2 regions of the Candidatus Villigracilis vicinus genome follow, and region 2 is predicted to be linked to the other one. Evidence: riboswitches for the same ligand, from Rfam matches in the RefSeq annotation. Region 2 holds a riboswitch; the other holds the start of a gene.
The links. Region 2 has a riboswitch for cyclic di-GMP ahead of ruvB (Holliday junction branch migration DNA helicase RuvB). Riboswitches for the same ligand answer to the same signal wherever they lie in the genome.
Positions count from the first base shown of each region.

Region 1: linked by a shared signal. The riboswitch ahead of IPG80_RS05950 (hypothetical protein) and the one ahead of ruvB (Holliday junction branch migration DNA helicase RuvB) in region 2 are both predicted to bind cyclic di-GMP.

Region 1 covers NZ_JADJDD010000005.1:197,136-213,140, forward strand. Annotated here, with positions in the region: gene IPG80_RS05925 (hypothetical protein) at 1-830, shown strand, start outside; gene IPG80_RS05930 (TIR domain-containing protein) at 879-4,709, opposite strand; gene IPG80_RS05935 (class I SAM-dependent methyltransferase) at 4,810-5,433, opposite strand; gene IPG80_RS05940 (hypothetical protein) at 5,452-5,841, opposite strand; gene IPG80_RS05945 (signal peptidase I) at 5,845-7,686, opposite strand; gene IPG80_RS05950 (hypothetical protein) at 7,794-8,159, opposite strand; cyclic di-GMP riboswitch class I at 8,269-8,357, opposite strand; gene htpG (molecular chaperone HtpG) at 8,465-10,318, opposite strand; gene IPG80_RS05960 (helix-turn-helix domain-containing protein) at 10,562-11,464, shown strand; gene IPG80_RS05965 (CoA-binding protein) at 11,567-12,058, shown strand; gene IPG80_RS05970 (hypothetical protein) at 12,140-12,505, opposite strand; gene IPG80_RS05975 (DUF4886 domain-containing protein) at 12,521-13,285, opposite strand; gene IPG80_RS05980 (NBR1-Ig-like domain-containing protein) at 13,388-13,927, opposite strand; gene recA (recombinase RecA) at 13,963-15,024, opposite strand; gene IPG80_RS05990 (M23 family metallopeptidase) at 15,212-16,005, opposite strand, start outside.
Region 2 covers NZ_JADJDD010000003.1:209,683-225,687, forward strand. Annotated here, with positions in the region: gene IPG80_RS04495 (ABC transporter permease) at 1-1,436, shown strand, start outside; gene IPG80_RS04500 (biotin/lipoyl-binding protein) at 1,519-2,346, shown strand; gene IPG80_RS04505 (HlyD family secretion protein) at 2,327-2,641, shown strand; cyclic di-GMP riboswitch class I at 2,759-2,853, shown strand; cyclic di-GMP riboswitch class I at 2,854-2,935, shown strand; partial or broken gene ruvB (Holliday junction branch migration DNA helicase RuvB) at 3,017-4,042, shown strand; gene IPG80_RS04515 (hypothetical protein) at 4,052-4,342, shown strand; gene IPG80_RS04520 (DUF2905 domain-containing protein) at 4,370-4,573, shown strand; gene queA (tRNA preQ1(34) S-adenosylmethionine ribosyltransferase-isomerase QueA) at 4,658-5,695, shown strand; partial or broken gene IPG80_RS04530 (uracil-DNA glycosylase) at 5,711-6,375, shown strand; gene IPG80_RS04535 (alpha/beta hydrolase) at 6,413-7,120, shown strand; gene IPG80_RS04540 (hypothetical protein) at 7,173-7,481, shown strand; gene IPG80_RS04545 (hypothetical protein) at 7,493-7,663, shown strand; gene IPG80_RS04550 (hypothetical protein) at 7,694-7,990, shown strand; gene IPG80_RS04555 (hypothetical protein) at 8,604-8,942, shown strand; gene IPG80_RS04560 (hypothetical protein) at 9,336-9,812, shown strand; gene IPG80_RS04565 (hypothetical protein) at 11,114-11,491, opposite strand; gene IPG80_RS04570 (hypothetical protein) at 11,495-11,644, shown strand; gene IPG80_RS04575 (hypothetical protein) at 11,754-12,368, opposite strand; gene IPG80_RS04580 (hypothetical protein) at 12,371-12,763, opposite strand; gene IPG80_RS04585 (hypothetical protein) at 12,840-13,013, opposite strand; gene IPG80_RS04590 (thymidine phosphorylase) at 13,176-14,471, shown strand; gene IPG80_RS04595 (tetratricopeptide repeat protein) at 14,537-16,005, shown strand, end outside.

The DNA of each region.
Region 1 (16,005 bases), on a different contig from region 2:
CTTGGTCCAAGCTGGAGGCTTCGCAAAAAACCAAAGTTGCGAAATCCCTTGCCAGATCCTTGGGCGATGGTTTCACCTTCGTTGATCTGGTCGGTCCGCACGAGTTGATGCGCTTTCAGCACACCGCCTTCAAACTACACTTCATCGCCATCCCCGGCGGGAAGTATTCAATGGGTCTGACCGACGACGAAAAGAAAGAACTGACCCGCCTCGCCAAAAAACATGGAATTGAAGAAGCCAAATATTTTGCGCGTGATATTGCCGAAACCGCCCGCCCGGCGCACGAAGTAAAACTCCCGCCGTTCTTGTGCGCCCAAACGCCAATCACGGGTGCGCAAGGTAAGAAGTTCACCAAGTCGGCGGAGTTATTGGAAAGCAACCACAACATCTACTGGTATGGCGCAAAAGCCGCCCTCCAACTCACCGAACAAAGCGCTACCAGATTGCCCACCGAAGCTGAATGGGAATACATCGCCCGGGCTGGCGCTGTACGCACATGGCTCAATGGCGAAGAAGACCCACAAGAGTATACAAGCCGCATCCTCTCAGCCAAACTACTCGAAGACGATCATCCATTTGGAGTCTGCGGGCTGGGCTGGGGCACCTGGGTGGAAGACGGCTGGCATTTGGGCTATAAGAATGCCCCAGTGGATGGGTCCGCTTGGGAGCCGCGAGACGTTCCAAATGTTGTACGAAGCGGCGGTTTTTTATCTCACCCCTGGCAGACCCCTGGCGAAGAGTTCATGCTCCACTGTACGTATCGCGAACAAGTGAAAGATAGAGAATACCCTGTGTTGCTGGCAAAAGATCTGCCAAAACGAAAAAAATGATCCTATAAAAGAAAGCTCCCCAGCGATAAATCACTGGGGAGCTTTCTTTTAGGGCGTAGCTACTGCTGAAGGATGTTCTGGAAAGTTTTCGCAGGTTTTGCGGTATGCATCATCCGGGAAGAAACGCTCCCATTCGTTGATGATGAAGTTGCGTCCAACCTTCTGGCATGCCTGTTCTTTTAGCACTTCGATGGATGTGGGTGTGTAATGAAGAATGGATTCGATATACCCGTTATTGACTTCAGACACATAGTAATAGCGGCTCTCGATGGTATAGATCCAATCGCCGCCGGGGGCGAAGAAAGAGGAGAACCCAAACGTTAGATCGGGGTACTCTTCACTTGCTTCACCAACATACGGCAGAATCACGCCGCGCTTTTTGGGATTTTCCTGCATGGCGTTCATATCCCACAAACGAAGAACGTTTTCGCTTGCACCGTCATCGTCCTGCAAGCCACCGGAATAGGTAATAAGATAGCGTTCATCGGGGCTGATGACATTCAAAGAAATATTCGATTCGTGTCCGCGCAAATTGATGTACTGCTCTTCAGACGGTGCGAAAGCTTGAACCGCATAATCTTTTTGATAAGTACCAATGTTTCCTCCTCCTCCGCCGCCACCAGACAGTGAGTATGTGCCGTACCCATCGTATGTGGTTATAAAATTATAGGGGGTATCAACCCACGATGAAGATAGGAATGCCTTGCCTTCGCTGGCAGAATCGCTGAAAACCATCCATTGGGCAGTATTACCCATCATCAGGCTTGAGTATGCGGCACTGCTGGAAAAAGTTCTTTTGGGCGTCCTTGTGGAAAGGCTCCAAACCTCGTAATTGAGTTGATCTCCCTGTTCAATCCCAGTTAAAAAGGTCAGTGAGTCACGGCTGAAAGCGGCACGATTGGTTTGGAAGACCAATGGTTCACAAGCGGATTTTTCCAAAATACAATCCACACTCCATAACTTGACGTCACTTACACTATCTGAATCGTATGGGACCGCCACCAACCAGCGTCCATTTTGGCTGGCATACAAGCGAGACTGATCATCTGTTTTCAGGCTGCCAGCAGTTTCAACATTTCCACTTTCATCCGGCAGGGTAAGTATCTTTGCCTCGCTTCCAATATATCCCTCACCATCATATTCAAGGTTAAGAAGAACAAAATGCCGCCCGTCTTCATGGAAAACCGATTGTGACGGGGTATAGGGAAAGTCGTACATTGCTCCAGTTTCAAGGTTGTACAGGAACGAGGTGGCGTGGTTGACAAAGAACCAGCGGCTATCTGCCGAGAATTGAAGCGACCCACCCAAAGCAATAATAGACTTGACCTCCTCCTGAGCCAATTCACTGGTTTCCAGCGTTTTCTGCAAATCAATCAATGAAAAATGAATATTCTCGTTGCCCGTATACTCGGTGGGCATAGAACCGGTCACCAGCCAGCGCGCATCCGGGCTGAAGACTGACATGACAATATTTTCATCCTTGGGAGCGGGTGAATAGGCACGGGTTGGTCTGCCATCCCCCAACGTCCAAAGGGTATTATCAATGAACAGCCAGCGATCATCATTGCTCAATGAAGTGACGCTGGACCAGAGCTTCTCCTCCACAGAAATTGTGATCTGTGTATCGCCCAGGGGACTATTGTTATCCCAAAGCCGCAGGGAACCGTCGTAGGCGCCTGCCACGAACCAGCGTCCATCGGGGCTGGTGGAAGTCATCGTAATGGAATCTTCCATCCCGAAAGCCTTCGGGTCTGCCCAAAGGGAGGTTTCAAATTTGCTTTGCTCTGCTTTTTCAGGCAGGTTAAACAATGCCGGGCGGATGGGCATGATCTTAACTTCGCGGTCTTCCTCTAGCGCCTTAATATCCAGCATTAATACGCCAGTACCAGCATATCTTCCATCTTTTGAAACATAAAATTCGAGATACTGATTGAAATTTTCACCCGGGTTATCCACCAAACTCATGTCGCGCAAGTCTAGAAATTTTTCCTCATAGCTCGCATTTTCATTTTCTAAAAAGTCTACAAGTATAAAATTATTGCTAATAAACCCACTTGGGGAAAACCCTTCACCCAAAGTAGTGTTTACCGGAATATCACCGCTTAAATCCAGATACCCCGCAACAACGGAACGATCCATATTTACATTCAGTTTCTCACCATAGTAGAAGAACCCTTCGCGGTTGGGACTGTTCAACACCACACCGTTATCAGAGTAATACTGTTCGTAGAGCATCGTGCCAATCTCAAGAAGAACGGGCTTTGCATTGAGATCATCCATGGAGTACACCAAAAAATTATTCGATGCCCACGGTTCCATCACAGTCACCCAAGTATCCGCCTCACCCATATATCCATTATCCACCTGAATATCTGGGTGTTCCTCGTTCTGCACCAAAACGAGCCAGCGATAGTCACCGTCAAAAAAAGCGGACTTTGCCAAGAAACCAGGCTCAGTAAGTGTTGCCATCATAGTAGCCGGGCTTGTAGAAATATCCCAAATCTGTATGCCGGTTTCAGGGTCATTGGTCAAAATATATTGACCATTTTCACTGCGCCTAACATATTTGCCCGGCAATCGTTGAATCTCTTTTTTGGATACTTCCACAGCGTCCACCTGCCAGAGCACCACAGCATCAGCTTGTTTTTCCAGGATGACCATTTCATCATCCGGATTTAGAAATTCGATCTTGCCATCAAAAAGGATGGGAGTACGGTTCTCATCCTCTACATCCACCTTCCACAAACCGGAACCGCTCTTTGTGGCATTTACCATGAGCCAGGTCTCGTTCGCGCTGAATTTAATAAGTCCGTTTTCAACATTCCAGGAGTCGTCATCATCCATGTCAACCTCGAATGAAATGGAAAAAGGCTCATATACAGGGTCTTCATGTAATTTTTGAACATTCCAAATGGCTGCTTCGCCACCATACTGTGTACCTGCCAACAGCCATTTGCCATCTTTTGTAAATTGAATGATCGATGGTTCCTTGGTAAATGTTGCCAATCCATAGCCTGAAACCCGTTCATTCGCCAGGCGCAGCGCCTCTTCCGCTTCCGTGAGAACCGGCTCATCCGCATCCTGACTAATACGCACTGACTCTAACGCCAGCAACAAAGCCCGCTGCGGATATTTCTCCAGCGCACTTTTAGACTCCAATGCCAACTGTCCCGCTGTGGCACGACGCGCCTCTGCTTTTGCCAGCCCAGCTTGCACAAATCCATAGACCGCCAGCAACGCCAGTGCAATGCCTGCCGCGATCGAAAGCCCGGTGGTAATTCCGCGTTGTCTATCCGTCGCCTTGCGGCTGGCAAAAACATATTCACGCATCAGATCGGTAGGGTGCGGTGCCGTGGAAGTATTAACCGCCAGATTGGTTTCCGCCTGAGTCAGATTCACCCCGCGCAATAAATAGGACTGATTTTTTTCGCCTCGTTCCCATTCGAGCGCCTTGTTTTGCAATTTACGGTGCGCCTGCAGCCACTCGTAATCGGTATGAATGGCAGTCAGCAGTTTTTGGATGGCTGCATCAAAATCATCCTGGGCTCGAAAAAAGATCCAGTTCAGGTGACTCAATTGTTTTGGAGCCCCAGCCCCACTCACCTCACGTACTACCAATGGAATGATGCGCTTCGAATTCTTAACTGCGCAATCGATCTCCTCCCCGCAGACTTTGGAAGCAGAAGAATCGGGGCTGATCAAAAACAGAAAAGCATCCGCCTCTTCAATTCCTTTTTCGATCTCTTTCCACCAATCCACAGTGGGCGGAATTCCCTCCCAGTCCACCCAAAAATCCATTTCGCTTTTTTTCAGTTCATCGGTGAGTTTCCTGGCAAACTCGGTATCTTTGCGTGAATAAGAAATAAAAACTTTTGCCATGTAAATTCCTCAAGATCGAGTCGGATTTTGATTTGCTTCCCATTACCTCGGCAAATTATACAAGAAAAACACCCCCCCTCAGAATATTTTACGTCAGGTTTCACTTGCCAAATACGAATGAAATCAATCTGGGCGGCTTGCCTGCATCGTCCTCATGCCAGACTTCATCAAGCTTCAATAATTTCAGTCCATTCTTCTCGGCTGCGTGGATAAATTCTGAAATGTGATGGATAAACACATCCACCTCAATAATATTTTCACCGCGCTCAAAGCGGGCTTTTGTCCCGCCATATTGCTTGAAGGGATGTAATTCATTGATGAGAAACCATCCCCCACTGCGCAAGGTCCGCTCGGCTTGGGTAAAGATATGATCTAGATCCTCAATATGTTCCAAGACTAAATTACAAGCGATTAGGTCAATCGAATCCGACTCGCAATTCCACGGCTGAGTGATATCTGCCCAGGCAAAGCGGACGTGACTCGCCGTCACTTTTTGGCGGGCTTTGGCGAGCATCTTTTCAGAAAAATCGAATGCCAGCACTGCATCGCCGATCTCTGCCAGGAACTCGGTGTTCTTCCCCGTCCCGCAGCCGATCTCTAAAATAGACGAGAAGTGCCGTCCCTTAAGGGTGCGGCGCGTCACTTCAGCATCCAGATCACGGGTGCGGTTGATATTCGAGTCGTATATAGTTGACCATTCGTTATAGGCATCTTGAATATTCATGCCCCCGTTTATATCAGATTATTGAAGCTCGCCCTCGCAACCAGTGAATAGGTCATTGCCATCGCCGCCGACACAGATATCAGCGTCATTACCGCCAGTGATGATGTCGTCTCCGCTGCCGCCAACGATACAATCACTGCCGCCCAACCCATCGATCGTATCCATGCCAGAACTCGCGAGGATCAGGTCATTCCCTTCGGTGCCAACCAATGTGCCGGAACCCGTAACAAGATTGGATACCGTCAGTCCTGCACAGGCAGAGGGACGCAAATGGTTCACTTGAAATGAAATAGCATTAATATCCAGCCGCGTGGGCGGCACGGTATTCATTGCCGCCACCGCAGTCAGTGAGGTAAAGATAAGCAGAACAGCCAGAAGAAACACGGAATAACGAAGCAGGGTTCGCATGGGTCATATCTTTACTTTATGCATCATCGTGGTATCCAATTGGGCTGCATCAAATACCTGACTGGCGTCGGTTACATACTCGGGAGGTTTACTGCCTGTCCATGTCTTTTCTGATCGTGCTTCCGATTCAGGCTGGAGTTCATCCAACCCCAAGATCTCTTTTTGAGGAGGATACGTATAGATCAGGCGATCACGGACTCGAATGGGCTGGTTTTCAGCTTCCTGAGAATTTCGCGAGACAGGAAGCACAAGGGGCATGCCAACGTTTGCAACAGTGGCTCTTTCCATCTCTGTTGCACATTCATCAATCACGGCAATGCCCTGTCTACCGGTTGTGATCACATAGCGATAGGTTACCCCGTGGCTTTGCACAAAATAAAAATGCAGGAAGTTTCGCCGCATGTGCAGGATCATCGTATCGTTACGTTCTGCAAGCCGCGCCAGATCATCCATGCTATCAACATCTACAACCGCAGCGGCTGGCGGCAAAGTCTGATCATGAATATTGACGATCATCGCGCTGTACTTTAATCGCATCAATGCTTCTTCACTTTGGCTGGCGGTTTGATATAGACCAACACCCACAGCAAAGGTGATCAACCCTGATATGGCAAACCCAAATACCGCTATAAACCGTAAACTCCAAACCGGCACACTCAACCCAAACAAGGAAAGGCTGTTCAAGCGCGGAATGGAACTTCCAACAGTACCTGTCTTCGAAAAATGCAGAGGGTCAGGCTGGGATGGGACTTCGCTCAGGTAAAAATGGATCTTGTCGTATTGAAAGAGCAATGCTTGTGAGAAAGAATCCTGAACCGGATTCCCTTCTGCATTGGCAACAAATGAGGCTTCCGTAATGATCTCCAGAGTGTAGGCGGTTTGCTTTAACCCAGCTTCGGCTTCTACAAGGTTAACGATCGCTTCCACCTGGCACAAGTCCAAGGTAGCAGTGCTGAAATAAGAGGTGCCGGAAAAAGCCATATCGTTATACAGCGGAATGGTCCGCTGCCAGCCGCTTTGTTCGTCCAGAATGCGGGCATACATTTTATGGCTGCCGATAATGCCTTGCAGGCGTCCGCCGCCAATGTTGTAGTTGAAGCCGACGTTAAGAAAACATGTCAACTTGGGGAAGACTGGCTCACCCGAGCGGACTACATCCAGATCGTAAACCCCCGGCGTGCCCGTGGCAGAATAGTAATAATCTCCCGTTTGTTCATAGGGAATACTTTCCATGGGCTGGTTGAGAGGATGAACGAAGGAATAGATTCCCAACGCAAGAAACAGCGCAGCCATCAACCCGCATCCCCAAAATAATCCCTGGGAGTGTTCACCAAACTGAATGGACGGGAATCCGCCCTCCCGTTTGGTTCGAGGCGTTTTTTTGAACATGTCCAACATAAGCAGCACTCCAAACAATCCAGTCGTTATCGCCGCATTCATCGGTTTTCGAAACCAATCTACTGCTTTCCCCAGTTTAGGGATGTGTATCCATAGCTTTCCGACAACTTCACTTTGTGTCGGTTGATGCGTATCCTGCCAGCTATTGTTATCCCCTTGCATAATAAAATGGTCGAATTCCAAGCCAACAATGCGATGGAAAACGAATTGCCTGATATTCGGATCTTTGTAGACGACCGCATCCCCCACCGTATAAACGGTTTCTGCCCGCACAAGCACAAGGTCTCCAAGCAGGAAGCCTGGTTCCATACTATTGCCGTTCACGATCACGTACGTCAGAGGTCCGCCAAGCTGGGTGGGCGCCAATGTAAGCCAAAACACCAACAGAAGGAAAAACAGGCTTGACCCTGTAAATAGAATGGATTGCTCTTTACTGACCTTAATCATGAGGAATGCCGGGAACTTTTACAAGTACCGGGCTTGTTCCCACTGCCGCCCTGCCAACCAGCAAAGGGTGCGTTTGGGAACAAGCCCGGCATCAAGAGGAGATGAGCTTAGTTACTGGCAGCGACCACACGCAACTGATTGATCGTGGAAACATCCAGCCCGGTTGTGGTGCATTCCCAAACCGTGCCGGTATCGAGGGTACAACCATACCAGGTGCCGCTGGCTACAAGTTGAACCTTAACCTGTCCCGCAAGAGCAGCGGCGCCAAGATCAAAAGCGACACTGTCCAACTTGGACGGGTCGGCGGCATTAAGGGTGTACGCAACATCCGTCACGGTATAACCGGTGACATCCCCCAAACCTTCACCGGCTTTCGTATCAGGAACTACATTGGCAGCAGCAAACGCATAAGACGCTACCGCGATCGCAACAACAGCGGCAACTGCAAATACAACTTTCAAAAATTTAAACATGGCTTTTCTCCTTTTCAGAAACAAATGAAAAACGGTCCGAAACAGCCATCCGAATAAAAAAGCCTGGCTTGAATAAGCCAGGCTGATAGAACTATGCAACAGTGGTATCTTCGGCGGCCTGGCGGTCATGGTCATTATGATGACGGTAGACCCATAGCTTTGCGTCACCGGCTTTCACCGGTTTTGCCTTAATCGGATGTGCATGTACTATAACATGCACATCCGATTGATTCTCCTTACAGAATAGTTGCAGCGCAATAATTTGATAGGTATTTGCAAACGTGATTAACCTCACCAGTAAGGGGTTATTTTTGCCCTTTCAATGCCGCTTCCATAATCTGCTGCACGCGCGCTGCCATGCTCGAAGGATCAGGATGCAAACCTTCCACGAGCAAGGCACTATCAAAAACCTGCTCAATAATGATGGTCTGCAACTCTCCATCTGTTTTCAATAAGCTCTTTAACATCGCATGTGCGGGATTCAACTCCAGCACCTTCTTCGGCACTTCATATTCCTTGCCCAAATATTTATACACACGTTGAAGTTCCGGGTTGGAATTTTCATCTGCATCCACCAAGCGTGCAACAGATGTAACCAGACGGCTGCTGGCACGAACATCAGTAACGCGCTCGCCAAGCACTTGCTTGAATTTTTCAACGAGAGAATTGAAGTCACCTTCGGGGATTTTCTCCGCCTCAGACTCTGCCTTGGGCTGTTCTGTCCCATCCGCCTCTGCCCCGCTGATACTTTTCAGCTCATAATCCTTGAATTTGCGCAAGCTCATCAACATGAATGAGTCCATCGGCTCGGTGAGCAGCAACACTTCAGTGCCGTTCGCCTGGAACGCATCCAGATGCGGACTGCGCAACACCGCTTTGGGGTCTTCACCTACAATGTAGTAAATAACCTTCTGCCCATCTTTCATTCTTGAAACATACTCATCAAGCGAAGACCAGGTTTCGGGGTTGGTATTGGTCTTGAAACGCAGTAATGGCGTGATGGTGTCTGTATCCGCAGGAGTAGCAGCAATGCCCTGCTTGAGGTAAACACCAAATTCGCTCCAGAAGGCGGCATATTTCTCCGCATCTTTCTTCGCCAACGTCTCCAGCTCTTTAATGACCTGGTTGGTGATCACCTTTTTCAACTTTGGCATCAATCCGCTGGATTGCACCGTCTCACGTGAGACATTGAGCGGCAGGTCTTCCGAGTCGACTACGCCTTGTACAAAGCGTAAATATTCGGGCAACAGGTCTTTGTTGTATTCGTCGATCAAAATATTACGAGAGTACAACTTTAGTCCGTCTTCCTTGCGGAGCGAGAACATATTCCGTTCCGATTTGGCAGGGAAGAATAAGAGCGCATACAACTGCACAGGTGCATCCGTCACCATGTGGACATGCATCAACGGGTCTTCAAAATCAAGCGTGGTCTGACGGTAAAAATCCTTATATTGCTCAGGGGTAATCTCATTACGAGCCGTACGCCACAGCGAAGACTGCTTATTGACCGGCTTCTCATCCTCGCCCACATAGATCGGAAAGCCGATGTAATCCGAATGTTTATTGACAATATTCTTCAGGCGGTATTCCTCGGCAAATTCCGCCGCATCCTCTTTCAGTTTAATTTCAATACGTGTACCGCGTTCAGACATCTCTGCCGGGCTGATTTGGTACGTATCATCCCCTGTGGCAAACCAAGTCACCGCCTGAGCATCCGGGCGGAAGGAACGAGAGGTAACACGTACCCACTCCGCCACCATGAAAACCGAGTAAAAGCCCACGCCAAACTGACCGATCAAGCCGGAGGCGTCTTGATTCTTTTCCTTCGCTGTTTCCAAAAATTTACGCGCACTGGATTGGGCAATGGTTCCCAAATGATCCACAAGCTCATCTTGTGTCATACCAATGCCGGTGTCTTGAACGACAATGGTGCGATTGTCCTTATCCACTGTCACATGGATCTTTAGTTCCACATCAGGGTCAAGTACGTTTTGGTTCGTTAACATCTCAAAGCGCAGGCGATTGATCGCATCCGACGCATTCGAGAGCAGCTCGCGCAAAAAGACCTCGCGGTCCTTATACAGCGAGTGGATGAGGATTTGCAGAAGCTGTTTGGTCTCTGCTTTGAAAGTAAATTGCTGGGTGCTTGTATCTGTCATGTTGCCTCCTGAAAACGAGGTTTTTTCTTATTTATAGTACGTGTGCGTAAAAATTTTATAAGAGAATGAAAAACCTCAGCCTGTGCGGCTGAGGTTCCAAATGTAGTTCCCCTCTCGTCTCTACATGAGGCGGGTAGATATCAAAAATAATTAAATTATTTTACAACTTAGACTTGAAAAGTCCAGTAAAAGAGTTTACACTTTACTCAAAGATTTTTTTGAGTCGTAAAGGTGTAATTTCCCATGGATCGTAAAGAATTTGGCTTTCTCATCTCCCTACTCCGGCAGGATCTGGATCTGACCCAATTTAAACTGGCAGAATACGCCGAGATCGATATTGCGGTCATCAGTCAGATCGAACGGGGCGTAAAAAAATTTTTTGACCCAGATCTGCTTTTTAAACTTGCCAACGCTCTGCACCTGACTACGATTGAGCGCCGTGAATTTTTTCTGGCAGCCAGCGGCATTAATGAGGAACGCATTATCCGCCAGCCTTCTGCAGCCCTGGCAACTGACACGATCAATTCTGAAAAAGTGCTCGGGAAAATGGTTCAGATCATCGAAAAACTGCGCGTCCCCGCCTTTGTTATGGATGTTTACTCGGATGTGCTCGCGATCAACCATAATGCTGCCGTGTTCTTTCAAGTCTCTCCACAAATTCTTGAAACCGCTCCCCTCCTCCCCGGAGGATACAGTACTGCCCGCATGATGTTTGGCAAGGATCTTTCCATCCGCTCCAAAGTGCTCGACAACTGGGAACAATATGCTGTTGGATCTATGCGTTTTATCCGTGAAAATAGTTTGCGATACCGCCCCAAACCCTACTTCCAATATCTCATGAAGGCGTTTCGTAACCCGGTAGAATTTCCCTTATTCGAACGATACTGGCGAATGGTCTCATCCTTTGAACAAGACCGCGAAGCCAACGTAGACCTGTTTGCTTACACTCACGCAGATTTCGGACACCTTTACTACGCCACCTCCACCACCACATCCATAACTCCACACGGAGAGCTGTTCCTCAACCAATATCTCCCCCTTGATGATGCCACCCGCGTCCTGTTCGAAACACTGGCAACGCAAGCCGGATATGGTGTCATTGCCCCACTGGCTCCCTGGCCCGTGAAAAAGATGCCAAATAAATGATATTCGTCATCTTGAAGGCGTAACCTTTCTCCTTATACTCTTCATTGAACGCTACCTTCGACCTATGCGAACGTATGTAACAGAAGTAAAGGAGAAGTTTCAATGTCAAAACTCGATAACCTGGTACAGGATTTCCTGTCACAAAAGAAAATCGCCATAGTAGGTGTTTCAGACAAACGTGAAACTGGCTGTAATGCAGCATATAAGAATTTCAAAGATAGCGGCTACGAGGTATTTGCTGTCAACCCGCGTATCGCTTCCTTCCAAGGCGACATCTGTTACCCCGACCTGACCTCTCTGCCTTCCAAGCCGGATGCGGTCTTTATCCTCGCCAACCCCAAAGTGACCGACCAGATCGTCAGCCAATGCGTTGACCTTGGCATCAAACACGTGTGGATGCACTGTATGATGGGCATCAAGCCCGGTCTCGCAGCGGGCACCACCAGTGTATCCCCTTCCGCAGTCGATGTCTGCAATGCCAACGGCATTTCCGTCATTCCCGGCTCCTGCCCCAACCAATTCCTCACCCCTGATGGTGGTCACAAATTCATGCGCAGCATGTGGAAATTGTTCGGTTTCATGAACATGAACTAGTGCTGCTCGATCAATATAAATAAAACTCACCCTGAAAAACAACTCATGGGTGAGTTTTATTTTGCTGACCTGGGAATGTTATTAATAATTTTCCTTTATAAATCGTTCGTGCCCTTGCTTCGTGAGATCAGCCAACTCAGCAAAAAGACCTGTTTCCAGCTTCTTAAAATTAAAACAGGATTTTCCCTGCATGTGCTTCTTGAGTTCTGGCGAGATAGTCTTTAGCAGGTCTGGGTACATGTAAACCGGCATGAGATAGAACGAGATGTAATTCTTCTTGATCTGCACCGAGGCAAAGAAGAGTTCCTTCTTCCACTTTTCGCTGTAGGCGCCATCCAGAATATAATGCCCGGGGACATCTATCTTGATGGTCAATTTTTTTCCATAAGGGACAAGGATGACTTTTAGCTGTTCAAAGATCAGCGGGAATTCATCTTGAGCTGGCATATGTTTATCCTTTTATTATTTGATCAATACTGTTGCTGCGGCTTCCTGTAACTTAAGTGCGACCTCTTTCGATATATTCCCGGGATACGCCAACCCCAGCGGGCTTTCCTGAAACAAAGTTGCATAAAAAACACAAGCTGCAAGATAGGTGCCCATCTCAGAGGGATGATTGCCATCTTCCTGCCATAGCTGAAGATCGGGGTTTGACCTCAAAGCCCGGAACCAGACCATGCCCACATGAACGATGGGAGCGTTAAGCTCATTCGCGATCCGCTGATAGCCCATATCGATCTCATATTGCATCGATTCAAAGTCTGGCATTCCATTTTCTGGAAACCCATACTCGCGTCCCCATGTTTCGAAAAAAATAGGTTGGGCATCATTCGCCCTCACCTTCTTGACGAGGGTCCTCGCTGCCGGGTACATATCATTAACCCGCCAGTATTCGACCGAAGGCAGCTGGCTTTGTTCCTGGAGGACAACATAATCCCATTGACTCGAGGAAAGTGTATTGGAAAGTTCAGGGGAAGAAACAAAGTCGTACAAATGCGCGCCGCCTTCAACAACCATTGCCACTTCCACTTTATGACCGCCTGAACGCGCCAACTCTGAAAATGTTGTGGGGAGATCATTCACAAAGGTCAGACTGTTTCCTACAAATAAAACCCGTAAACAGTCATCGTTGAGATCGTTGCCGCAATGGATGGGACCACAAGCTGTAAGAGACGCGGCCAGTATTAGTGCCAAACTAAGCACCAGGAAACGCACACCTGTTTTCATTACTTTCTCCATTTTATCCGCCCGTGCTGGGTGGAAAATACTACTACTCTCCTCCAGGTACCTCTACATGCATCTCTTGATCGATCATTTCAGAAACTATTCTTATTGCACCACGATTTCCATGTAAACGGTATCCCCAAAAAGGGTCCCATCCGGGGCTGTGGCTTGCCATGTGGTTTGATATGTGCCAGGTTCTTCCGGCGCAGTGAAGACAATGCGCAGCGTAACCTGAACCCCGGAAGCAGCTGGAAAAAGGGGTTGTTCTTCTGTCACGCCGAGGGTATAGCCGCCTACCCATTTCAATTTATAGGTTGAGTCCCAGTTGCAGGTGCCATCGTTTTGAACAAGCCACTGCTTATCGATGTCGGCACCGGGGGCAAAAGTTGTACCGTCTTCCACGGTCAGGTCGTCAAGAAAGGTCAGAAGATTCGTGCATGGACCAGCATCCACTGTGGCGGTAAGGGTCGGCGCGATGGTGGCGGTAATGGATAGAGGCGTCGCTGTTGGGAGGATCAGCGTCGGTGGAGCCGCTGTTGGTGGTCGGAAAGCTGTCGGCGCCGCTTGGGGGGCACAACCAACAACGAGAAAAAAGACCGAGAGAAGAAACAGAACCGGGCGGGAGATGATGCGTAGTTTTTTCATATAAAAAGTGGACACGTTTCCGTGTCCACTCTATTTTACGCTTCTTCTTCGACCGCGGCAGCATCTTCACCACCGCCGCCATCGCCCAAATCGATCGGCAGGGCGATTTCACCAGACATTGATTTCTGGCGAATGACACCTTCGATCTCGTTCATCAGATCGGGGTTGGAGCGCAGATAATCTTTGGCGTTCTCACGTCCCTGACCAATGCGGATATCTCCATAAGAGAAGAATGCGCCGCGCTTCGTGATGACTTCGAACTTGGTCGCCAGGTCGAGCACGTCGCCGCTCTTGGAGATGCCTTCGTTGAACATAATGTCGAACTCGGCGGTGCGGAACGGGGGCGCGACCTTGTTCTTGACGACTTTAACACGAGTGCGGTTACCGATGACTTCCTCGCCCATCTTGATGGACTGGATGCGACGCACATCGAGACGCAGGGAGGCGTAGAACTTGAGCGCCTGACCGCCGGTGGTGGTTTCGGGGTTGCCGAACATGACGCCGATCTTCTGGCGGAGTTGGTTGGTGAAGATGACAGTGGTCTTGGTCTGGTTGATGGCGCCGCTGAGTTTGCGGAGCGCCTGAGACATGAGACGTGCCTGCATACCCATGCTGGCATCACCCATATCGCCTTCGATTTCGTTGCGCGGAACCAGGGCAGCTACGGAGTCGACGATGACAACATCGACAGCACCGGAGCGGACGAGGGTCTCGGTAATTTCGAGCGCCTGTTCGCCGGTATCGGGCTGGGAAACGAGCAGGTTATCAATGTCCACACCGAGGCGGGCGGCATAGACGGGGTCGAGCGCATGTTCCATATCAATGAAGGCCGCGGTACCGCCGCTCTTTTGAGCTTCAGAAACAATATGTAAACAAAGGGTGGTCTTACCCGAAGACTCAGGTCCATAAATTTCAACCACGCGTCCACGCGGAACACCGCCGACGCCGAGGGCAATATCAAGGGAGAGCGAGCCGGTTGGGATGATCTCGGTAACCATGGCATGAGCCTCGCCCAGACGCATGATGGAACCGTCGCCGTAGCGTTTGAGAATATCGCCAACGGCTTTGTCTAAAACAGCCCGTTTGGCGTTATCCATATTTGATGAGGGGGCAGAGTCTGAAGCTGCTGCGCGGGGTTTTCTAGCCATAGTGGATCTCCTTGTATATGCTTAACCACGAAAGGTATTTTCAAAACAAAGGTTGAGTGGGTTAAGGTTTCGAGAGTATAGCACAGATGTTCTGACCGTCAAGGGGTTAAAGATGGGTAAACCATCGGTTACAGAATCACGGCTGAAGCGTGGGAGTGGCAGGTAAATTGCCTGGCAAAAAGTCCAATGTCGGTGCGGGCGGGTGGGCTACATTAAAACCTGTTTTGTCTTTGTAGGTGAAATAGGTCACCTGTCCGGGAAAGATCTCCACCCAGGTTTGCACACGTTCATCATCGTATTTAAATGAAATTTTATAAATGCCGGCTGGAAGGTCACCAAGTACAAAATTTTCCTGGTAATACGGGTCAGAATTGGCAGCGCCTCTCTTTCCGTAGGTCCGCACGGTGAAGGTGCGCGAGGCACGTTCGGGTGCAACCAGGATCTCCATTTGCTGGATCAGCTCCCCTTTTTCATTCATTATGCGCCCAGCCAGTACGCCCCAGCCTTGTGGTGGTGCGATCCACAGCTCGGGGTTATAGGTATAAAAGAAGGAATTATATGGGAAGCGCACCTCAAAGTGGACATGGGGACCCGTGGTAGCGCCAGTCGAGCCGACCAACCCTATTACTTCGCCCGTATCCACATGCTGACCTTTGATCACATTCATCTGGCTCATATGAGCATAGATGGTATAAAGCTGCTGATCGTTATATCCAAAATCATGGCGGATCGCCACCGCCATGCCATAGGGGTCAGTTTCATCACCGGGGATCTCCAGAAACAAACCCCAGTCTGCCCAAACCACGGTACCGGGTCCTGCCGCAAGGATGGGTGTTCCTTCAGGCGAGGGAATGTCTACACCGGTATGCACAATGTTACGGCCAAAAAATACGCCGCCATAACGATAATCCGCGATGGGCCAGTTGGTCT
Region 2 (16,005 bases):
GCTTGTCTCAATTTATTGCAAATAAGTTGAACTTCAACTTGCTGGGATACCGTATCGTGCCGTTCGCCTTTATCGTTCAGATCGCAGTCGGGCTTTTGGTGCCACTCGTTGCCGGGCTTTCGCCTGTATTGAATGGCTCAAAGATCACGGTCTTGCGTGCATTGAGCAATGACCTTGCGGGCGACGAGTCTGCGCCGCAGGCAGGTCAGCAATCGCGCGTGAGTTGGCTGGATTGGGCTCTGGTGCGCCTGACGCGCATCCTTGCCGCGCGCGGAATGCACATGCCCCGTCCATTCATTATCTCTTTGCGGAATACCTTCCGCAGGCGGGGGCGTCTTGTTTTGACCCTGTTCACATTGACCATGGGTGGTGCTATTTTTATTGCTGTTTTCAATGTGCGTACCAGTTTGCGTGACTACACCGACCAGATCGGCAGCTACTTCCGTGCTGATGTGACTTTGGATTTTGACGAGGCGTATCGCATCAATGAGGTGCAGAAATTCGCCTCGCAGATCGAGGGCGTGGAGAGGGTGGAAGGCTGGCAGTTCATCGGTACTGAATTGTTGTACCCCGATGGCACTGTGGCGGATAATATCAACTTGCTTGCACCGCCCGCGAAAAGCGAACTGGTCAACCCCCTTATTGCTTCAGGACGCTGGATCCGTCCGGATGACGTTCGAAAGTTGGCGGTTAGTGAAGCGGTTTTAAATTTTTACCCTGACTTGAAACCTGGCGATTCCCTTCGCCTCAAAGTGGATGGACGCGAAGAGGTCTGGGAAGTGGTAGGTATCTTTAAGTTCGTAGGGCGTGAAGGCATTCTTGCATACACTCCACTTGAATATGCAGAGCAAGTGCTCAATCTAAAAAATCGCTCATTTTCTTTCCGTGTGGTCACGACTCAGCATGACCGCGAGTTTCAAGATCTAATGGCAGAGAAATTGGATGATCAGTTCCGGGCTTTGGGCTTCAAGGTGCGTCAAGCTGAATCAGGTCTGGCTTCACTGGATACTGTTTCTGAAAGTCTGGATATTTTGATCGTCTTCCTACTCATTATGGCAATTTTGACTGCCATCGTAGGTGCGATGGGTTTGACCGGCACAATGGGCATGAATGTGCTTGAACGTACGCGTGAGATCGGAATTATGCGCGCCATTGGTGCTGATGACCGTGCCGTGATGCGCACCGTGATCGGTGAAGGCTTTGTGATCGGCTTTATTTCCTTTGTGTTGGCCATCATTGTCTCGATCCCGCTTACGTATCTGCTTGCCACCATCGTCAGTTTGGCGATCTTTGAAACGCCCATTGACGTGGTCTTCACATATCTGGGATACGTCATTTGGTTGGGGTTGGTGTTATTACTTTCTGTCATCGGTTCGATACTGCCTGCACAAAACGCGGCTCGACTGACCATTCGGGAAGTGTTGGCGTACGAATAATGGATTCGGGGTGCTTGTGAGCTTCCTCGAGTTTATTACTGAATCTGAAAAAAATCGCAACTGTAAATGAAAAAAGGTTTATATGAAAAAAAATAATTTGAAATTAATCGCATTGACCACCCTCCTCTTGCTGGCTTTGTCTGCATGTGGCGGGCAGGGAACCGCAACGGCGGAAACGCCTGTGGATAACATTATCGCTTCAAGCGATGTGATCGCGGAAGGACGACTTGAGCCTGTCCATGCAACGAATTTGAATTTTCAAGCTCGCGGCGTGGTGGAAGAAGTGTTCGTTCAAGCTGGCGACACTGTCAGCGAAGGGGATGTTCTTGTCCGTCTTACAAATGCGGGCGGGGCAGAGGCGCAGGTCCTCATCGCACAGAATGCCTACGACGAACTGCTCCGAAATGAAAGTGGTGATCGCGCCAAGCTATGGGAAGTGTATATGAACGCCCAGATCATCCGCGCCGAGGCTGAGAAAGAATGGGAAGGGGTGGATGTCACTGCTGTCGAAGATCGCATTACGGAACTTGAAGGCGATATTGAAGACTTGAAGGACGAACTGAAAACTGCCCAGGAAGATTTTGATAAATACAAAGATCTCGATAAGGACAATACCAAACGCAAAACTGCCGAGGATGACCTTGAAGCGGCGCAGGAAGATTTGAGTGCCAAAATCCGCGAATTGGAAGATGAAGCTCGCACACGTGATGAAGTGAAGGCTGCTTACGATGCCGCATTGGCTGCTGAGGCTGAAGCCAAGTACCAATATGAGATCAGCCTTGACGGTCCAAATGCTGACCAGCTTGCGCTCGCCAAGGCAAACCTTGACGCAGCCAAAGATGCACTCTCAACATATCTGATCACTGCGCCGTTCTCTGGTGATTGCAGATGTGAACGTCAAGCCGGGTGAACAGGTCACAGCTGATGTGCGTGCTGTGAGCGTTGTGGATTCAGAGGAGTGGTATGTTGAAACCACAGATGTGACCGAATTGGAAGTTGTCAATCTGAGTGTGGGTCAGGCTGTTACCATTCGACCAGACGCCAAGCCTGACCTCGAATTGAATGGAACGATCACCGAGATCAGCAATGCCTTTACCCAGCAAGGCGGTGACATTCTCTATTCCGTCCGCATTCGTGTGGATGGCTCTGACCCCAGCTTGAAATGGGGCATGACGGTGGAAACCGTTTTTAGAACAGGTGAGTGATTGTAATTCGCGCTGGAACGTGCAATAATAAAATTGCTCCGAGAAAGAGCAAAACCGGGAAAACCCGGCAGCGCAAAGCCCTGATCTAAAGCTGAACCGAGCCATGATCACAAGGGCTGCCGATAAAAGCAAAACCGTCAAAAGACGGCGGCGCAAAGTCAGAGCGTCTACCTCCAGTTCTCGTAACTGGTCAAGACCGACCGACTGCCGAAAGGCTAAGGGAAACTTGGCGGCGCAAAGTCATGGGTCTAAAATCGTAATTCGTTTACCGATCACGACCGCCAGACTGCCGAAGAGCAAAATTTATCCAGCCGGGATGACTGATTTTTAGTCATCCCGGCTTGGTTTAAAATACCGCAGGGTATAATCGCCCGTATGGCAAAATCACCTTCCAAAGCCCTCGACCCTGAAGCCAAGCCCGATGACCGCGTGGACAATGCCCTGCGTCCGCAGAAGCTAAATGACCTTATCGGTAAGGATCAAGTCAAGGAAAACCTGTCCATTTTGATTGCGGCGGCACGACAACGCAATGAAGCCTTGGATCATGTCTTGTTCTATGGTCCACCTGGGTTGGGCAAGACCACACTGGCACATGTGCTTGGCAATGAAATGGGTGGTAATCTTAAAAGTCACTGCAGGACCCGCCATTGAACGTGCGGGCGACCTTGCAGCCATCCTTACCAATTTACGTGCAGGTGATATCCTCTTTATTGATGAAGTGCATCGCCTCGGACGCGCCATTGAAGAAGTGCTTTACCCGGCCATGGAAGATTTTGCATTGGATATCGTCATCGGCAAGGGACCTTCGGCTCGTTCCATCCGCCTGAAGCTGCCACGCTTTACTGTGGTCGGTGCCACGACCAGACTCGCTCTGGTCACTGCGCCGTTACGCGCAAGGTTTGGCGCGGTCTATCGTTTGGACTATTACGAACTCGAAGCCATGAAACAGATCGTAAAGCGGGCGGCGGCGTTGTTGAAAGTTTCCGCAGATGAATCCGGCATCAGTGAAGTGGCGAGGCGCGCGCGTGGAACACCGCGTATTGCATTGCGCCTTTTACGACGCGTGCGAGACTTTGCCCAGGTCCGCGCGGATGGTGTCATCACGCAAAAAGTTGCAAAAGAGGCGCTTGACCTTCTCCAGGTAGACCCGCTTGGTTTGGATGATGTGGATCGCCGCGTCTTGAAGACCATTATCGAAAAATACAACGGCGGACCGGTGGGGTTGAATACCATCGCCGCTTCCATCAGTGAAGAACAGGATACGATCATGGATGTGGTTGAGCCGTACCTGTTGCAGCCTTGTTTTCTCGATCGTACTCCGCAGGGCGCGTGGCAACCAAGTCTGCGTATGAGCATTTGGGTTATCAATATACAGAAGAAGGGCAGCCGCGGTTGCTGTAGGTTATCAGTATGAAGCAGGAAGTCATCATCAAAGCAAACGCCCACGAAGATCTAAAGCCATTGGTGGTCGCCGCCATTCGCAATCAAATGAAGTTACTTCAACAGGATATTGACGCTTCGCTGGAGCGGATTGCCGGGTTTGAGAAGCGAACGGGGTTATCCTCTAACGAGTTCGAAGAAAAATTGAGCGGACACGAGATCGAAGAATCGCTGGATACCCTGGATTGGACGATGGAACTCGCGTCGCTGCGGTTGCTTCAGCGAAAATTTCAATATCTGTGCGAAGCGGAAATCCTCTAGCTTTATGGAAACCCTTCGCGTTATCTGATGCTGGGCGGCATCTTTCTTTTTATCTTTGGCGGGGGAGTGTATCTTGCTTCGAAATTCGGTTTTCCATTGGGGCGATTACCTGGCGACATCCGTATTGAAGGTCAGAATGGCTCGTTTTACTTTCCAGTAACAAGTTCCATCCTGCTCTCGGTTCTGCTGAGCATTTTTGTAAACATCATTTCAAAGTTCTTGAATAAATAATCTCCTGATGAATTGCATATTGGGTTGATTATTTGGATGCTTTACATTACTTTATTCTTTACCTCACGTTGAAGATATTTCTGCATGAAAACAACAGACTTTGATTACCACCTCCCAGAAACGTCCATTGGACAAACCCCCGCCGAGCCGCGTGATTCATCGCGGCTGCTGGTCTTGCATCGTGACAGCGGGGAAGTAGAGCATCGCTTCTTTCGTGACGTGGGTTCCCTCCTTCGCCCGGGCGACCTCCTCGTCCTCAACCAGACTCGTGTAATTCCGGCGCGTATTTTTGCCCGAAAAGATACAGGCGGAAAAGTGGAACTGCTCCTCCTGCGCCGCCGCGACGATTTAACCTGGGAAGCCTTGGTGGGTGGTAAAGGCTTGCGTGTAGGCAAATTGGTGCATGTTGAAGATGGACCGACCGCGCAGATCGTTGAAATTCTTGAAGGCTCGGAGCGGCTGATCAAATTCTCTGAACCGATCGAGCCTTATTTTTGCGCAGGTTGGGAATGTGCCGCTGCCCCATATATTCACGAAAAACTGTCTGACCCGGAACGTTACCAAACTGTCTTTTCGAAAGAGCCTGGTTCTGCGGCTGCCCCAACTGCCGGGCTGCACTTCACGCCACAGTTGTTGGATGCGCTCAAAGCGGCGGGCGTGAAGGTCGCCTATGTTACTTTACATGTCGGCTTGGATACCTTTGCGCCAGTTAACGAAGATGACCCGGCAGAGCATAAAATTCATAGTGAGTGGTCGCTTTCGCAAGCCACTGCAGATGCGATCAACCAAACCAAACGCAATGGGGGGCGGGTGATCGCGGTAGGGACAACAAGTGTGCGGACGTTGGAAAGTGCTGGTCAAAGCTCGTCATCTGACGCTCAAACAGCGAATAGCGAATATCAAATTGAATCATTTGTTGGTGCGACCACCCTCTTCATTCTTCCGGGATATCAATTCAAAGTCGTAGACGCCATGATCACCAATTTTCACCTGCCCAAATCCACGCTTTTGATGCTGGTCAGTGCGTTTGCCGGGCGCGAAAGATCCTCGGAAACTTATAACCTTGCCATTCAGGATGGTTATCGTTTTTATTCTTTCGGCGATGCCATGTTCATCGAATAGTCATCACGGATTCCTATGAACCTCGAACAACACAATAAAGAGATCATTGCCTGCCGAAAATGTCCGCGCTTGGTGGAGTGGCGCGAGGAAGTGGCGCGGGTCAAGCGTAAGGCGTATATGGGGCATGAGTATTGGGGCAAGCCCGTGCCTGGCTTTGGTGACCCGCATGCGCGGATACTGGTGGTGGGGCTGGCTCCCGGCGCGCATGGCTCGAACCGCACGGGTCGTCAATTTACGGGCGATGCCTCCGGGAATTTTTTGTATCCGGCGTTGCATAAGGCTGGGTTCGCGAACCAGCCCACTTCCGAGTCCAGGGGCGATGGGTTGATCCTCACCGATATGTACATTACGGCGTCAGGTCGTTGCGCTCCGCCAGACAACAAGCCGAGTCCAGCAGAGTTGAATGCCTGCCAGCCGTTCCTGGAGCGAGAATTAGAGATCATTGATCCGGGGTGATCGTTTGTTTGGGTCCGGGTCGCTTTTTGAGAGGGTTTTGAAAATATTTTCCGAAAAAGTTCGGTATATATTTTCAAGCACGGCGCGTCTTATCAACTGGCGAATGGGAAATGGGTGCTGTGTTCGTACCATCCCAGCCAGCAGAATACCTCAACGAAGAAACTGACCCCAAAATGTTCGATGCCATTTGGGAAAAAGCAAAGCAACTTATAGATAGGATTTGATTGATGAAACGAAATTTAAGGATCGCGGCGGCAGTTGTTGCTGTCCGCTTTGTTGGTGTTTGCGTCTGTATTTGTCGTGTGGGCGAGTGATGCTTTGGCGGCGGATGAAACAGCTGTGCAGGCGTTGAATTCGACCTCTCAGGTGTTTGTGAGCGCGGAAAATGGCTGGGTGGTCTTCCACCCGGCTGAGACCCGCGCCCGAAACGGGCTTTATCTTTTACCCTGGCGGCAAGGTGGATTATCGCGCTTATGCACCCGTCTTGGCGTTGATCGCGGAACAGAGGATATTTTGTGGTGGTCGCGCCCATGCCCTTTGAATTTGGCGTTCTTCGATATCAATGCTGCGGCGCGGATCCAGGCGGCTTACCCCGAGGTTAAAAATTGGTTCGTTGGCGGGCATTCTCTTGGTGGTGTGGCGGCTTCATCGTATGCGGCGAGCCATGCCGATATTCCTGGCGTCGTGTTCTGGGCTTCGTACCCGGCAGATGATTCATTATTAAGATGGGTACCCCGGCGATATCCATTTATGGCACAAATGACGGACTTGCCACAGGTGACAAAGTTGCAGGCATCAAAAGCGCTGTTGCCTGCTGATACGCAATTCGTTCAATTGAAGGCGGCAACCATGCCCAGTTCGGTTCGTATGGACTTCAAGATGGGGATAATGCCGCCAGTATTTCCCCCGAGGCGCAATGGACGCAGGCTGCGGATGCAACAACTGTTTTTCACAAAAGTGTTAGAGTAGATTGGTTGTGGGCAATCATGTTTAAAAATATTTTCTATCTACCTATTCGATCATGAACGTTGGAAAAAAATTCTACTACTCTCCTTTGCATTCGCCTGCGTCACCACTGCGCTGGGACCTTTTGCCGTCCCCGTTCCCCAAATTGGATGGGTTGGTGAGTGAGCAGGAGTTTATCGAGCCGGATAGCAAGTTCATCGAGATCAATGGTGTGAACATTCATTACAAAGCCGGAGCAGGCGAGCAGACTTTTATATTGCTGCATCCCTTCGGCGGCAGTACGTATTCGTGGCGCGAGGTGATGGATGAATTTGCAAAATATGGCAGGGTCATTGCCCTGAGGACAGACCCGCATTCGGGCTGACGGAACGATTGATGCCCGGCGAGTGGCAGTCTAACCCGTATGGCATGAAAGCCAACGTGGAACATTGCGCGGACTGCTCGATGCCCTGGGTGGAGAAAGCCATTTTGGTTGGCAACTCTGCCGGGGCGGGGTTGCTGTGGCGTTTGCGTTGGAATATCCCGAGCGCATCGATGGGGAACTGATCCTTGTGGCGCCTGGTGTGGGCGGCGGATATGGTCCTCAATTTCCGGCGTGAGGCTGCCGTTGATGTGGATGCCGCAGATGCGGCATCTCGGTCCGTTGATGATGCGCGATTATCAAGAGACTCTGCCAACACGGTGGAACGCGAATGGTTCAACCAAACCAAATTGACCGCCGAGATCCGCAAAACATCTACAGATCCCTCAAGATCAAGAACGGGACCGCGCCTTTTACGAACTTACCTTCGCACCTGCCTATCCGGAACTGCGTCCGTTGCTGCCGCAATTGACCGTGCCCGCGCTGATCGTGGCAGGCGGAAGACCGCCTGATCCGTTCTGGTACTTTGAAGCCATTTCCACAGAAATTCCAATGCGCAACTTGAGATCATTCCCCAATGCGGGCATGTGCCGCAGAGAATTATCCTATGGAATTTATGGAAGTTGTACCTAAATATTTGGACATTCCATGAGTTCACTATTATTGTTGCAAAAAGCCAGAGATCGCTCCTGATTCACCCTCGAAGATATAAACTAGAAACCTCATTCAAGCCAAGCTATCGCGGAAACAAGCCCGTCCGCTTTCATTTTAGAAGGGTTCATCTAGCGCATTGCCGCGCAGTTGGCGCGTTTCGTGATAGCCTATTCCGGGTTCGCCGAGCGCGGTAGGGGAGCTTGTTGCCATTGGACCTGATGGGGTTTGGAACAATTTACGCTATTGGCTAAAGAGAGGCTGCTTCCTTTCAACGGTGCGCCAGACCCTTGAAAACCGCGTTGCAAAATTATCGGCAGGAAGTCAATCTCTTCAAGTTTCCGGACGCAGTTGATCGTGTTATCGATACCGAAGGGCGCATCCGTTACATTCATTACAGCGCCAATCGCATGGATTACCCCGATACCGAAATTTTCTTCAACGTAAGAGATGGATTGAATAAAGCATCAGGGAATGGCAGCACTTGGACGCATTGCCTCTTCCCGGTTCCGGCGAGACTTCCCTCGCGGGTGGGCGTATTTGAAATCCGCCTGCGCGCCTCATTTCGGACCCGCGCGGATCGCCATTCTCGAAACGCCAGCCGGCTTTGAGTTTAACGCCTCCTCGTTGCCGGGCGCGTGGGTGAGTTTCTCAAGACCCGTTTACAGAACTACAAACCCATATCGACCTGGTCCCCGCCCGCAAAAAGGGACGGAGTTCAGCCCCGATAATCCCGACATCCTCAAACCATTGTTGCAAGCCAACATCATCTTTATGGGACCCGGCAGCCCCGTTATGTTGCCCGCCAATTAAAAGACACCCTGGCATGGGACATTATCCGTGCGCGGCACGGCAGGTGCCACATTGATCTTGCCTCCGCCGCGACGATCTCGGTGGGGCAATGGGTTTTGCCGGTCTATGAAGTCTACAAAGTGGGGTGAAGATGTGTCATGTGAAGATGGGCTTATTTTTTCTCTGATTTTGGAAATGCACGTTTTCCTTCGTCCCGCACTGGAATAATTCAGAAGGCGGCGTGGACCCGGGATACCAGCCGCTGTTTTGTGGGCATGGAGCGATTCGAACAATGGCGCGCCTTAATCACCGGCAGAGAAATGTCATTGTTGGGTTGGATGAACATTCTGGCATTGTTATAGACTTTAAAGCTGGTTTGTGACATGCATGGTGTCAGTTCGGTGACGGTGATGAATGCATCTGAAACAAAGATGCACGCTTCTGGCGCAAGTTTCCCCCCTCGCATGCCAGGTAGGGCGCGGTGAACCTCCCGCTGTAGACGGTATCCGCCCTGAGGTGTGGACAGGCCTCACTGCGGCTCAACCTTCATCAGCAGAAGGACCCTCCGAAGCAGTGCTCGTCTTGTTAGAGCAGCGCAAACAAGCCATAAATAAAGACTTTGCCGCCTCAGACCGTTTGCGTGATGAGATCGCCGCGCTCGGCTGGAAGGTAAAAGACACAAAAGAGGGACAATCTGGAGAAAGTGGGGTCAGCAAACGTCCCATCACCACACGGACACGAGTCCCGCCACAGTGCCCCATCGCATCCCCACTTGGTAGTTGCCAGTATGGACGCCATCCCACCGAGAAACAGACGATTACGAGTGTAAAGAACCATCAGCCCACGTCTTTGAGGATTTTGGCGCGGGCGTGTTCGGTCCTTTGGGGGTAGATGGAAGGTTGGAGGGTAAGGCTGAAGAGCAAAAGGTGACTACCATCGGGCTGACGGATGAAAAAACAAACGATAACATGTTAAAAGTTAAAATAGAGAAAACCGGAAAGCATTGCGACATTAACTCTCGGAATTTCAGATAAACAACCGAGGCAGCCAAACTTATGAAAGATATTCAATTAACTGATCATGGACCAATCTGGCTTATATTGATTCCCCCGTTATTTCAATATGCAAAACATGCTTTTTCATTGTTACAAGTGTTTCTATGCTTTTAATTGGCCTTGATTGCAACCATTCAGGTCTACTTCCCAGGTTTTAAGCCTCTTTTAATCCTTGAGCTATCCCATAAGTCCTCCCAATTCCTCAAGATCAATATTGCTCAACTTGGAATTCGCTTGTTATAATCGCTAATATCTCTCTGCTCTGGGAAGAGGTCCCAAAATATCTATGGAATTTTTATTAGAGTCAAAATAACTTCTTGCCTCTCATTGGTCTTATTAAGAGGAAAACACGGCGAGCTTAACATATCCCCACCCTCTACAAACAGGGGCTTCATTTTTATATTGATGATCTTTGAATAACTATTGAAGGTAACTTTGAAATAAAAAAACTTTCCGTGAGGAAAACTTTTTTGTTTACCACCCTACCATGCCGACTGATTTTCATATCAGGGTTGCCGCCCAATTATCATGTAAGGCTCCCTACCAATCTGCTAATAATGTGATTATTGGTTATTCCAACTTAAAATCGAGTCTTAGCCAGGTTGACCCGCAACTACAGCTATGGCTGCTATACCATCTCTGATCCATACAACGTCAGAGCTATCCAGGGTTCGTAACATCCAGAGTTCATGTCTCATCTCCGTGGTTCACGATGTTCCTTTGCGCGAGCTCATAAACTATTTGCAGACCAGAGCCATCGACCCCTTCAAACCTTGCACCCTTGCCGCTTTGTCAATTTCTCCAAAATAACTCTTCTTTTTATTAAGTCCTCATCTGAGAATTATTCGTCTGGGTTATAAAAATTCCTATTTCGTATTTTGGGTTACCCGTAATAATGTCCGGTTTTCCGTAGGTGTGACTATCGCTGATTGTCGAGTGCACGCCGCTTTTTACTTATCAAAAGCATCTCCCTGAAGATACACCTCATCTTATTACAAGATGTAACAAAATTCCCGTATATTACTTGCCGATGTTATCAAGTCCTTTTGTTAAACAATCCCTCTAGGCCTGACCAAATGCTAAAGGTAAGCATTGGGCCGCCTAACCAATGCGGTTTCTGATAACCAATCCCAAAAGTTAACCATAATTAGTTGGAGAAGTCCATTTTAAGAAAAATCTTGCCGCCCCTTTTCCTCCTCCTGTTTCGCCTGCGCCACAGACGCCACTCCCGCCCATCGCGCCGCACTGACAGCATTCTGTTTGGCTTGCTCTTGCGCCTTGTACTCCTCCGCAATGGACACCGCATTTCGCCCCCTGCCCGTTGAGCCCCAATGCCTTCTGGCGTTCATACTCTGCATTGCTCTCCTGCCGCGCAATGTATCCCGCCGTCTGCTTATACGCGGACAGTTTCTCTTCCTGTGTCATGTCTGCCTGTGCTGCTTTGGCAATGGCAGCCTGTGCTTTCGCATTCTGTTCTGCCTGCAAGGCTCCCACAATGCGCTTCTCCTGCATCATGGCTTGGTACGCCTTGCGTCCCGCATTCGTCCTGCCGCCGCCATCTCCTCCTTCATCCCCGCCGCCGCTGTTGCGCAGGGCAGCGAGACGCGCCGCTTCCTCATCCGCCCGCTTGCGCTGCCACTCCGCCAGGGTCGCTCCCAGCAGAAATGAGGTAGCCGGTTCATTTGATTCGGCTTATTTTTTGCGAATCAAAAACAATATCATTCTGCCTATAAAGACACCTACCATCCCAATAATCCACAAGTTTAGAAAAGAAACATCATTCATCTTTGGCTTTTTTATCCTTTTTTCTTTTCTGAATGAAATTATGCACATTTGTCTGTATTGTCCAAAGCATACCAATATATGCACCAAAGCCCATCAGCGAAAAAACAAATAACCCGCTTGGAGATTCAAAGATTTTCGCGATAAATACCAACCCTACCCCTATGATAGGCACCCAAAACGACACAAATTTCCAAAATTTCATACCTTTTTCAGGTGATGGGCTTATGTATTCTTCAGCCATTTCCTTTGATAATTGAGGATTAAATACTGGAACAAGAACAGCCACAATAATCAATGCCGGAAATGCAATCCATACCCATGGCTGTGGAACACTCCAATAGATCATACGTAGTGGTATATAACCAAAACTAAATATTATTAAGATAACTGCTCCCAAAAAGCCAAGAAGTTCATATTTTTTGTCCAGTAAAATATGCATCTCGCCTATGATTAGTAAACACAATGTTATAAAAACACCCACATAAAAGAAATGAAAATCGTAGTATCCTAAATTATTAGGGGAAATACCAACTAACCCGCTAATACCTAATCCAACCAACACAATCAAGATAAAAAACTTGAGTATTTCACTTATTTTTTTTCTCATTTTCATGAATCCAAATAGTTATTAATAGCCTTTTTAATTTTTTCGTTATATGTAAGATTAAGTCCTATGTCAATTAACATGGCTGTTCCAGCGGTTATACCTAAAACTATTGGCGCGGAAACTACAATAGCTGGAGCCAACACAGGCAACAGAGCTACTACACCCGCTACAACTAATGCCGCTGCCAGCCCTGCAACAACCGATTGAACCAAATCCACGCCACTAGAGACTGCAAACTCCTGGCTGATGATTCTCTTATCTTTATTTTCACCCAAGCCGTAATCATAGGCGTTAAAACCTATGGTTGTGAGCACATCCAAGGGTCCCGACTTGATCGCCGATTCCATCACTTCTTTTGCAAGGCTTTGCATTCCTTCTTTCGTAACTGTTTTCAAGGTCGCCTCAGCAATATCGTCCTGCGCTTTCGCATTCTGTGCTGCATCATGGCTTGGTACGCCTTGCGTCCCGCATTCATCCTGCCGCCGCTGTCTCCTTCATCCCCGCCTCCGCTGTTTCGCAGGGCGGCGAGACGCGCCGCTTCCTCTTCTGCCACACAGGATCTTCGTGTTGGAGGCTGGAGCTAACGAGGAACATGGCAAGTAGTATTTTTACAGGTTTGAATCTTGGGGTGTGTCTATTTTGCATGTCCCCGCTCCTATGTTTTTATTTTTTTAGATTTTATTGCATAGGATGCGGGAATGGGCTTTCAAATTTATTAGGGAGAAAGCCAGCTTTTGCAGAAAAACCGTACCGCCGCCGAAACCGGAAAACTACGTTAAAATTTGACCAAGGATACAGGAGACCTAAATGCGCGCGGTAGACATCATCATAAAAAAACGCGAGAACGAACAACTCACCGCACAGGAGATCGATTTCTTTGTGCGCGGCTTTACCAATGGAGATATTCCAGATTATCAGGCATCTGCCTTTGCCATGGCGGTCTTGCTGAATGGCATGACCAACTTTGAAACCACAGACTTAACCCTTTCCATGGCGCGTTCGGGGCAGGTGCTCGACCTTTCCAAGATCGTGGATGTTGCCGTGGATAAGCATTCCTCCGGCGGTGTAGGGGATAAGACCAGCATCTCGGTCATGCCGATGGTGGCAGCCTGCGGCTTGCCCGTTGGGAAAATGTCGGGGCGCGGGCTTGGCTTTAGCGGCGGTACGCTCGACAAGCTTGAATCCATCCCCGGCTACCGGGTGGACTTGACCACCGAAGAATTCAAAACGCAACTAAAAGAAAAAGGCATCGTCCTCACCGGGCAATCGCTTGACCTCGCCCCGGCAGATGGGAAAATGTACGCGCTGCGCGATGTGACCGGAACGGTTCCGTCCATGCCGTTGATCGCCTCATCCATCATGTGCAAGAAGATCGCAGCAGGCGCCACTGCCATCGTGCTGGATGTCAAAGTGGGCTTGGGCGCTTTTATGGAAACACTGGAACAAGGGCGCGAACTTGCCGAATTAATGGTGGATATCGGTCGCCTTGCCGGGCGCAAGACCGTAGCCCTGCTATCCGATATGAACCAACCACTCGGTTCGGCAGTGGGCAACTCACTGGAAATGATCGAAGCCATCGAAACCCTGCACGGCAAGGCTCCCGCCGATTACATGGAGCATTGTCTGCATGTCACGGCGCATGTCTTGGTGCTTGGCGGGCGGGCGAAGGACCTGGCAGAAGGGCGTGCTTTGGCGCAACGCTCCATTGACGATGGCAGTGCGTTGGATAAACTGCGGTTATTGGTAAGAGCGCAGGGTGGTGACGTTTCGTATGTGGATGACACCTCCAAATTTGAGCGCGCAAAACTCATCGAGGTGGTCAAGGCGCCTCAAAGCGGATTCATTTCCCAGGTCCATGCCCGAACCGTGGGCGAAGCCTCGGTCGCTTTGGGGGCTGGGCGCGCCAAAAAAGGCGATCCCATCGACCATGCGGTTGGGTTCCTTATCCTCAAAAAAGTGGGCGATGCCGTGCAGGCTGGTGAAGCGCTGTGCGAGATCCATGCCAATGATGCCGAAAAACTAAAAGAAGCGCATCAGGCTGTCCTCTCCGCTTTTCAATTCAGCCCCGAACCTGTACCGCCATTACCTCTGTTTTACGAGTAAAATATAGCGTATAGCCTTGCGATTTTCACTGGAATCAGGCATACTTAATTAACAGGAACCCGGTAATGGCAAAAGTTTCACTGCGAATTTATAACCGCGAAATTGAGCGTCTCGTCGAACAAGGACATACGGATGAGGCGATTGCTCATTGCCGCCACATTCTAAAGACCTTTCCCAAACATCTTGAAACCTATCGCTTGCTCGGCAAGGCGTATCTCGAAGCCCGCCGCTATGGTGAAGCCGTTGATATTTTCGGGCGCCTGCTCATGGCTGTGCCCGATGATTTTGTCGCACATGTCGGCTTGAGCATCATTCGCGATGAAGAGAATAAGCTCGACGATGCCATCTGGCATATGGAACGCGCCTTTGAAGTGCAGTCATCCAATGGTGCCATTCAAGGTGAACTTCAACGTTTATACGGCCGGCGTGATGGTATGGAGCCGCCCAAGATCCGCATGACGCGCGGCGCTTTGGCGCGCATTTATGTGTTGGGTGAGTTGTATCCGCAGGCGATCGCAGAGATCCGCAGCGTGCTGGCAGAAGATTCGCAGCGTGTGGATATGCAGGTCTTGCTGGCGCATTCTCTATTCAAAAGCGGGCTGCGCTCCGATGCCACCGATATTTGCAATCAATTACTAAAACGCTACGCATATAGTTTCGATGCGAACCGCATCATGGTGGAGCTTTTACCTGCAACTGCCGGGGTTGAAAGTACGCAGGTCTATCGTATGCATATCTCGGAAATGGATCCCTATTCCAATTTTGCCAAGGGTTCCATCTTCCAAACCAGCGATGTGCCAGATGCATCCGTCAGCCTGGAACGGCTCGAATATTCCGGTGAAGAAGTGCCAATGGGGCAGGATTGGAACAACGCCTCTCTTGGTTTCTCATCTGTGCCGCCGCTGGGTGATGGACTCTCTTTTGGAAATGAACAACCTGAATGGCTGCGTGGGTCTGGGGATGAAACGCCTCAGTCCTCCGACATGCCTGAATCTCAAGCCGATGCCGGAGAAAGCATCCCGGACTTTTTGCGCAGTGCCGGGTGGGGCGCATCCAATGGACCGGAAACGCCTACCTCCATATTTGATGAAGAGCCTGCAGATAGCAACATCGTCCAGGCAGATATTCCCGACTGGTTGAAGTCACAAGCGCCTTCGGCATCTCAAGCGGTTGCATCTGAACCGCTCATCGAAACGTCAAACCTGCTTGGCAGCATGGACGACTCCTTCGATCCCTTCGGCGGAGTGGATACGCCAATCGGCGATACACCCGACTGGTTGAAGAACGCAAGCGAGCCCGCAGCGCCGATCGTTCCCTCCATTGAAACATCGCGCTCGCAGCCGCTTGAAACGTCCAGTGATGTTCCAGATTGGCTAAAGGGATTGGATACTCCTGCTGCAGAAGCTGCTCCAGAAAATGGCGACACACCAGACTGGCTGGCTGGCTTGGGCGGCATGACGGCCGTTGCGGCTGTTTCTGCCAATGAAGACCTCACTGCGGCTGAGTCTACGAACCTGCCCGATTGGCTTCAGGC